2 regions of the Neobacillus sp. SRL179 genome follow, and region 2 is predicted to be linked to the other one. Evidence: predicted binding sites of a transcription regulator. Region 2 holds the regulator's gene; the other holds the start of a gene.
The links. Region 2 encodes LexA, which represses DNA repair genes until DNA is damaged. Its sites were predicted from a motif close to CGAACATATGTTCG; they were not measured.

Region 1 (3,427 bases), 440 kb from region 2:
CTTATTTGCTGCTAGTCCGGTATCCAATTTTGTATCACGGTATCAGGAAATGCGGGCTGACAAGTATGCGATAGAGATGACCAAAAATCCAGAGGCGGCCATTACATCTTTTCAAGAATTAACCCGCTCCGGTCTGAGTGAAGTAAATCCGCCCGTTTTGGTGAAAATCTTCCGGTATACACATCCATCGATGCTTGATCGTATATCCATGCTGGAAGAGTACGAAATTGAGCATCGTAATAAGTAAGGAAATGACTGAAGATGAGTGACTCGTCTTCAGTTTTATTTATAATATAAGAATTTATAAGTTTTGACATTGAAAATTGTCCAGCTCCAGCGCCCGTGACCAGGGCGCTGCCGCTTTTCTTATTCCAAAAAAACAACCGCCTTGCGGCGGGCGGGTTAAATAGTTTTATGAACCGAATCGTTTGTTAATTTTCCTTAGTTCATCAGATAAAGTGTGAAATTGTTTTTTGTCACGGCAATCAATGGCCTTGTCAATGTTCCTTAACAATTTTTCCTTCTCAATCGTTAATTGGATTTCTGATAAAAGCATATCGATGTATAAATCTTGGACAAAGTTCTCTTTCATACGGGTTCGTTTCATTGCACCGGTTTTCATTAATTCTGAATATGATTTCTCCTTCACGAACATCACCTCTGATGCTTTTTTTTATTATATGGAGATTTAGCAATAATATCAATATTATTTATAATTTTCTGATAATATTATTCTTGACATCAACTTTGTGAATAAATTAGTAACAATTCAAAATATTTAAGATGTAAAAAAATAAAAGTGGTAAGATATGGATGGTTATTTAAAATGTAAAGGAGTGGAATGAAAGTTGAAACGAAAACAAATCGGAGATTATATCATAAATTCTTGTACAAGGTATATTACACCGGTGGAATATGGGAATAGTATATATTCCCTTATTGGTGAAATCGATGACGAATTTCTGTGTCCTGTTAAACCAACTAGTATTGTTCAAAAAAGCTGCGCTTATTATGGTGTCGATTTTGAGAGCCGGAGGAAGGGAACGAGACTCTTAATTAACTATTCGAGAAAACTCCCACTAATTATCGAACCTATTAACCAAATATACACTTTTTGCACAACTTCACCAGATAATCTTAAATGTACTTGGTTCTTCCTTTCGCATATTAAGAATTATCAGCGTGTTTCAACGCAAGAAACCCGCGTAATTTTTTCTGACGATCAATCAAAAACTTTTTTAGTGTCTCCTAATATGTTTGATAAACAAAGGTTAAAAGCTTGTCATTTGCAATTGGAGTTCATAAAACGAGTTGATTATAGTAAGAAAAAACTTTCTTATGTGCTTTATGGCCCTAAAGTATCAAAGGCTTCGGAGAGCAGCGAATTTTATTTAAAAGATTCAAAATGATTTCTTATCGGGACAGGTGTTTTTTTAAAAAGTATGCTTCCATTAATTCCTGAACTTTATTTCGTATCCTTGGATTAAAGTAATTATGGTTTTCTTCATAGCCATTATAAATAAACATATACATGGTAAAAGCATCGTCCCGTTTAGTTTCAATTACTTGTAGTTTATTCTTTTTCATATACTGTTTTACCTCTGCTAATTCCTTCTGAACATCTTTCATCGTGTCTTCAATTAATTTCAAATAAGGGATTTTCAATTTAAAAGGACTATTATCCACCACCACTAAATCACGATTTAAGATAATAAGAACCATTGGTAAATAAATGGCCTTTTCCAATATGTCACGATCATGCTCAGGGATTCGGGTCATCTTATCATCTACACCTTTCTATATATAAACGAACAAATGTTCCTTTTTATTTTACAAAAAAGAGTTCATAAAAGCAATAGAACACAAATTTTGCAAAGCTCGTCAGCTGACGAGCTTTCTTTATTGCAATTTTGAGGTAATATATGAGAAAGTTTTTATTAATAGAAGGATATTTAGTAGGGGAAAATGAATTAAATGAGGAAACCTTATGAAAAATGAACGTCATATAGTGCTATATGAAAAAAATAGAGGACGAATGGGTGATAAACGATGAGATCTGATAGACACCAAAAGAAGAGAAGGAAAAGATGGCCGACCATTTTGCTTGTCATTTTATTGCTTATTGGAGGAACGGCAGGCTATGCTTATTTTCAATATAAACAAGGAGTGAATCAATCATTAAAAATGCTAAATAAGGATCCGGAGGAAAATGATGTTGTTTACACATTTGATGGTCAGAAGGATCAGTATGGTGATACGAATATCTTACTGCTTGGAAGTGATGCTCGAGAAAATGAGAAAACATCTAGGTCAGATACGATAATGATTGCCCATTATAACCAAGAAAAAGGAACCTTTAAACTTACTTCTATTATGAGGGATAGTTATGTGGATATACCAGGACATGGAAAGCATAAAATTAATTCTGCCTTTGCACGTGGAGGTCCAGAATTAATGCGCCAAACAATTAAAGAGAACTTTGATATCGACCTTCAATATTATGCAATAGTTAACTTTCAAGGCTTTGTACAATTAATAGATGAAGCCTTTCCAAAGGGTGTAGAAATAGATGTAGAGAAAAAAATGTCCGAAAATATTGATGTAACACTAGAACCGGGTCTGCAACGGTTAAATGGTGAACATTTATTAGGTTATGTTCGGTTTCGTCATGATGCAGTTGGAGATTTTGGACGAGTCGAACGCCAGCAAAAAGCAGTTAAAGCTATAAAAGAGCAATTGGGTGGTATACAAACCATAACCAAGATTCCAAAATTAATTGGTATTGTTTCACCGTACGTTAATACGAATATGAAAACCTCGGATACAGTTTTTATGGCAAAAGATTTCCTTTCAGACAAAAGAGGAAGTATCGAAACACTACGGATTCCCATCGAAAATAGTTTTACTGAACCAAAGATAAAAGGGGAGGGATCCGTTTTGAGAATGGATATTGAAAAAAATAAAGAAGCACTCCATAAATTTATTACACAATAAAGAGAGAGCAGTAAAATAAAGGAGAAAACGGCATGGACTTCGAATCATTAAAAGCTTGGTTTACACTTGAACATGTAATGAGTCTTATACAAGAATATCGGGCCCTTGGACCGATTCCAGGCATATTGTTGATCGTCATTGAAGCATTTTTGCCGTTTCTTCCTCTGTTCGTTTTTGTAATGGCGAATGCCAGTGCGTTTGGACTGTGGTTAGGCTTTCTATATTCATGGCTGGGAGCTTGTCTTGGAGCGTTTCTCGTTTTTTTCTTAGTCAGAAGATATGGGCAAAGAAGGTTATTATCTTTTATACCGAAGCATCCAAAAGTCCGCAAATTAATGGACTGGGTGGACCGACATGGATTTAGCCCGCTTTTTTTATTACTATGTTTTCCGTTTACTCCTTCGGCTGTTGTAAACATTGTCGCAGGCCTTTC
Region 2 (3,427 bases):
CCTCTATGAGTGCATACAAATCACTTTGTGAATTCAATGAATAATAAATCCACTGACCCCTGCGGTCCTCTTTTATTAACCCTAAGTCCTTCAATTTACGAAGATGCTGGCTGATTGAGGGCTGACTCATATCAAACACTTCTTGAAATTCACATACACAACATTCTCGTTGTTTTAAAATGGTCACAATGGTTAAGCGGGTTTTATCCCCTAATAACTTTAAAACGTTCGCTGCACGTTCTATATCGACAATTGATTTCACCAAAATAGTCACTTCCTTTTATATAAGTAAATAATCATATTCCTATTTGTATTTCTGAAATATGTAATAGTCTAATTTTCTGTAAGCACAGGGAATTTATACATATATGAATGTCTAATTCAATTAAATTAACATATAACTATTTGCTTATATATTAAAACTAAGTTGAATTTATTTCAAGAAATCAATTGTAAAGTTAATGTAAATAAATAAGATTGATAGCCGCAGCTACCAATCTTATTTTTAACGTTTAAACTATTTGTTTTCAACATGAATACACAACTTATAAATCTTTTCATATATCAATAGTGTTAGTTTCTATCTTTCCTTCACGCTCATCCATATATTCTTTATACCTTCTATGTACTGTTGCTTTACTTACGTCATATCCCAATCCTCTTAAGGTTGCGGCAATTTCATGAAAGGTAAGTTTCTTTTTCCGAAGATTTATTATCTCTTCAACAGGAATCTCTTTTTTATCTCTGCCGCCCAAGTGAATATTGGATAAGTTCTTATATGGGTCGAAGCCATCCTTTATAGCCCTTGCCATTCCCCTGCTGATTCTATATTTTGCAATCCGACTTTGAAACTCTTCAACCGCACTTAAAATTTCTAAAACCATTAAATCTGCATCTGATAAAAAAATCTCACCCTGATCCTGTATGGTAAAAACTTTTATATTCATTTTTCGCAGTTCATGTATAAGTGCAATTTTAGAATGTCCCCTTCCTAAACGGGTATCATCCTGAATAAGTAAAACATCAGCTTGCTTTTCTTTAAATAATGCTAATGCTTCAATAATTCCATCTCGCTCTACATCAAATCCACTATGTCTTTCTTCAATTGTTTTTATGACATCAAATTGGTTAACTTCGGCGAATTCTTGGAGTTCTTCCTTTTGTCTCTTTAATGATGTATCTTGTGTGTTTTTTTCCGTGCTTACACGGCAGTATATAATTGCTTTCATTGATCAGCCTTCCTATTCTTCTTCAGGAGCACTAGCTAATATGGTGGTAGTGGAGTCAGCCTTTTTACTAACGGGAATGATAATTTCTTCACCAGGAAAGATTTGATCACTCATATCTTCGTTATGCTTTTTGACCCAGCTGACGAACTCATCATTTGATAAGGAATGCTGATCTGCATATTGGTTTGAAATCTTCCAGAGTGAGTCGCCTTCAGAAATAGTTACTTTTAAATATTCTTGTTGATCAATTTCATGATTCTTTATTGATAATATAAATGCCAGTGAGCAGCTTAAGATTATGAGAGTAATAGCATACGAGTATTTTTTCCATAAGTTTTTCATATAAATGCACCTCGATAAGAATATATGTTCCCTTTTGCTGTTTTTATTATATTCCGAACATCTGTTTGTTGTCAACCATTTTTTCGAACTTATGTTTGTATAAGATGGAAGAACATGCTATAATAAAGACAACATTAACCAGGCGAGGTGCATTATCATGGTAAAGATATCTAAACGGCAGCAGGATATCCTCGATTTCATTAAAGATGAGGTCAGAAGTAAAGGGTATCCTCCTTCAGTCAGGGAAATTGGCGAAGCAGTTGGACTTGCTTCCAGCTCTACTGTTCACGGTCACTTAGCAAGGTTGGAAAGTAAAGGACTTATTAGGAGAGATCCTACTAAACCTAGAGCTATAGAAATTTTGGATGCAGATGAAGCAGCCAGCATTCCAAGAAATAAAGTTGTAAACGTACCAGTCGTTGGGAAAGTTACGGCCGGGATTCCGATAACAGCTATTGAAAATGTAGAAGAGTACTTCCCTCTTCCTGAAAGTCTTGCTCCGTCAGATGAACAAGTATTTATGCTAGAAATCATGGGTGAAAGTATGATAGAAGCAGGTATCCTTGATGGGGACTATGTTATTGTAAAACAGCAGCAAACTGCTAATAACGGTGACATTGTAGTAGCCATGACCGAGGAAGATGAAGCAACATGTAAAAGATTTTTTAAGGAAAAGGACTATATTCGTCTGCAGCCGGAAAACTCTACCATGGATCCTATCATTTTACGAAATGTAGCCATTCTGGGAAAAGTCATCGGAGTCTATCGACATATACATTAGGATAAAAAGAGCTGCGATCAGCTCTTTTTTATTTGGGAAAATTTCTTTAAATAAATAGCAATCATGAATAAATACTAAAAACTCAGTATTTTTACTCATGCTCATGTTGTTAATCTTTCATATAATAGTAGTACACCAAGATTTACCTTAGGTCCCAAAAATAATAGGCTTAAGGAGTGTGAGAAACAGTGTTAATGGACATTATTTTCTCGTTAGTGATTGGTGGGTCGGTTGGAATTCTTGGGCATGTTCGGAAGCATGGAAAAATCATTATGCCTCGAAGAACAAAAAAGTTCCTTTATCTCGGTTTTCTGGAAGAAGTACTTCTAGGTGCAATTGCCTCTCTTCTCCTCGTCCTGTATACAGCTCCTAATTCTTTTGTGGAGATTCTTATTTTCTCTATTATTGCAGGAATTACGGGTGATACCGTTCTGTATCAATTTAGAATAGTGAAACATGACGGAGAGAAATAATAGGTTTAGTTTCCCCAGTATGGATGCCTCCTTACTGGGGTTTATTTTTTTATTAATATGAAATAAAAAAAAGCTGTATAAAAACAGCTTTTAATTCCTTGCCAACACGCCCATTTCAGTAAAAACATCTCGAATTTGGTGTGTATATTCGCCAAATTTCTGCGTTTCTCTTAAACTCCAGTGCCTTGGGCGCGGAAAATCAATCTTTATTTCCTTTGTCACTTCACAAGGACGATTCGAGAGAATTAATACTCGGTCAGATAACATGACTGCTTCTTCTATGTCATGGGTAATTAAAAAACAGGTTTTTTTATGCTTCATCCATAGGTGTTCAATATCAGAACCAGTCCGCTCCCTTGTCAGGGCATCCAAAGCGCCAAAAGGTTCATCCATGAGAAGGATTTGAGGATCATGCAAGAGCGCTCTACAAATAGCTACCCGTTGCTGCATCCCTCCCGAAAGTTCTTTAGGATATTTATTCTCAAACCCTTCTAGTCCCACCAATTTCATTAATTCCGCTGCTTTTACTCTGTATTCCTTCAATGGTAATTTTCGAATTTCCGCCTGAAGTAAAATATTATCTATAATGGTCCGCCATTCTA

Region 1: AC4E8C_RS06425 (YhjD family protein) is a predicted target of LexA. The motif match lies at 1,809-1,822, and genes of this name have one in related genera.

Annotation. Positions count from the first base shown of each region.
Region 1 covers NZ_OZ481792.1:1,307,817-1,311,243, forward strand. Annotated here, with positions in the region: gene AC4E8C_RS06410 (M48 family metallopeptidase) at 1-247, shown strand, start outside; gene AC4E8C_RS06415 (IDEAL domain-containing protein) at 413-649, opposite strand; gene AC4E8C_RS06420 (competence protein ComK) at 849-1,409, shown strand; gene AC4E8C_RS06425 (YhjD family protein) at 1,414-1,779, opposite strand; gene AC4E8C_RS06430 (LCP family protein) at 2,050-2,994, shown strand; gene AC4E8C_RS06435 (TVP38/TMEM64 family protein) at 3,027-3,427, shown strand, end outside.
Region 2 covers NZ_OZ481792.1:1,749,696-1,753,122, reverse strand. Annotated here, with positions in the region: gene AC4E8C_RS08700 (ArsR/SmtB family transcription factor) at 1-265, opposite strand, end outside; gene AC4E8C_RS08695 (YneB family resolvase-like protein) at 558-1,229, opposite strand; gene yneA (cell division suppressor protein YneA) at 1,242-1,571, opposite strand; gene lexA (transcriptional repressor LexA) at 1,729-2,352, shown strand; gene AC4E8C_RS08680 (DUF4257 domain-containing protein) at 2,547-2,825, shown strand; gene AC4E8C_RS08675 (ABC transporter ATP-binding protein) at 2,916-3,427, opposite strand, start outside.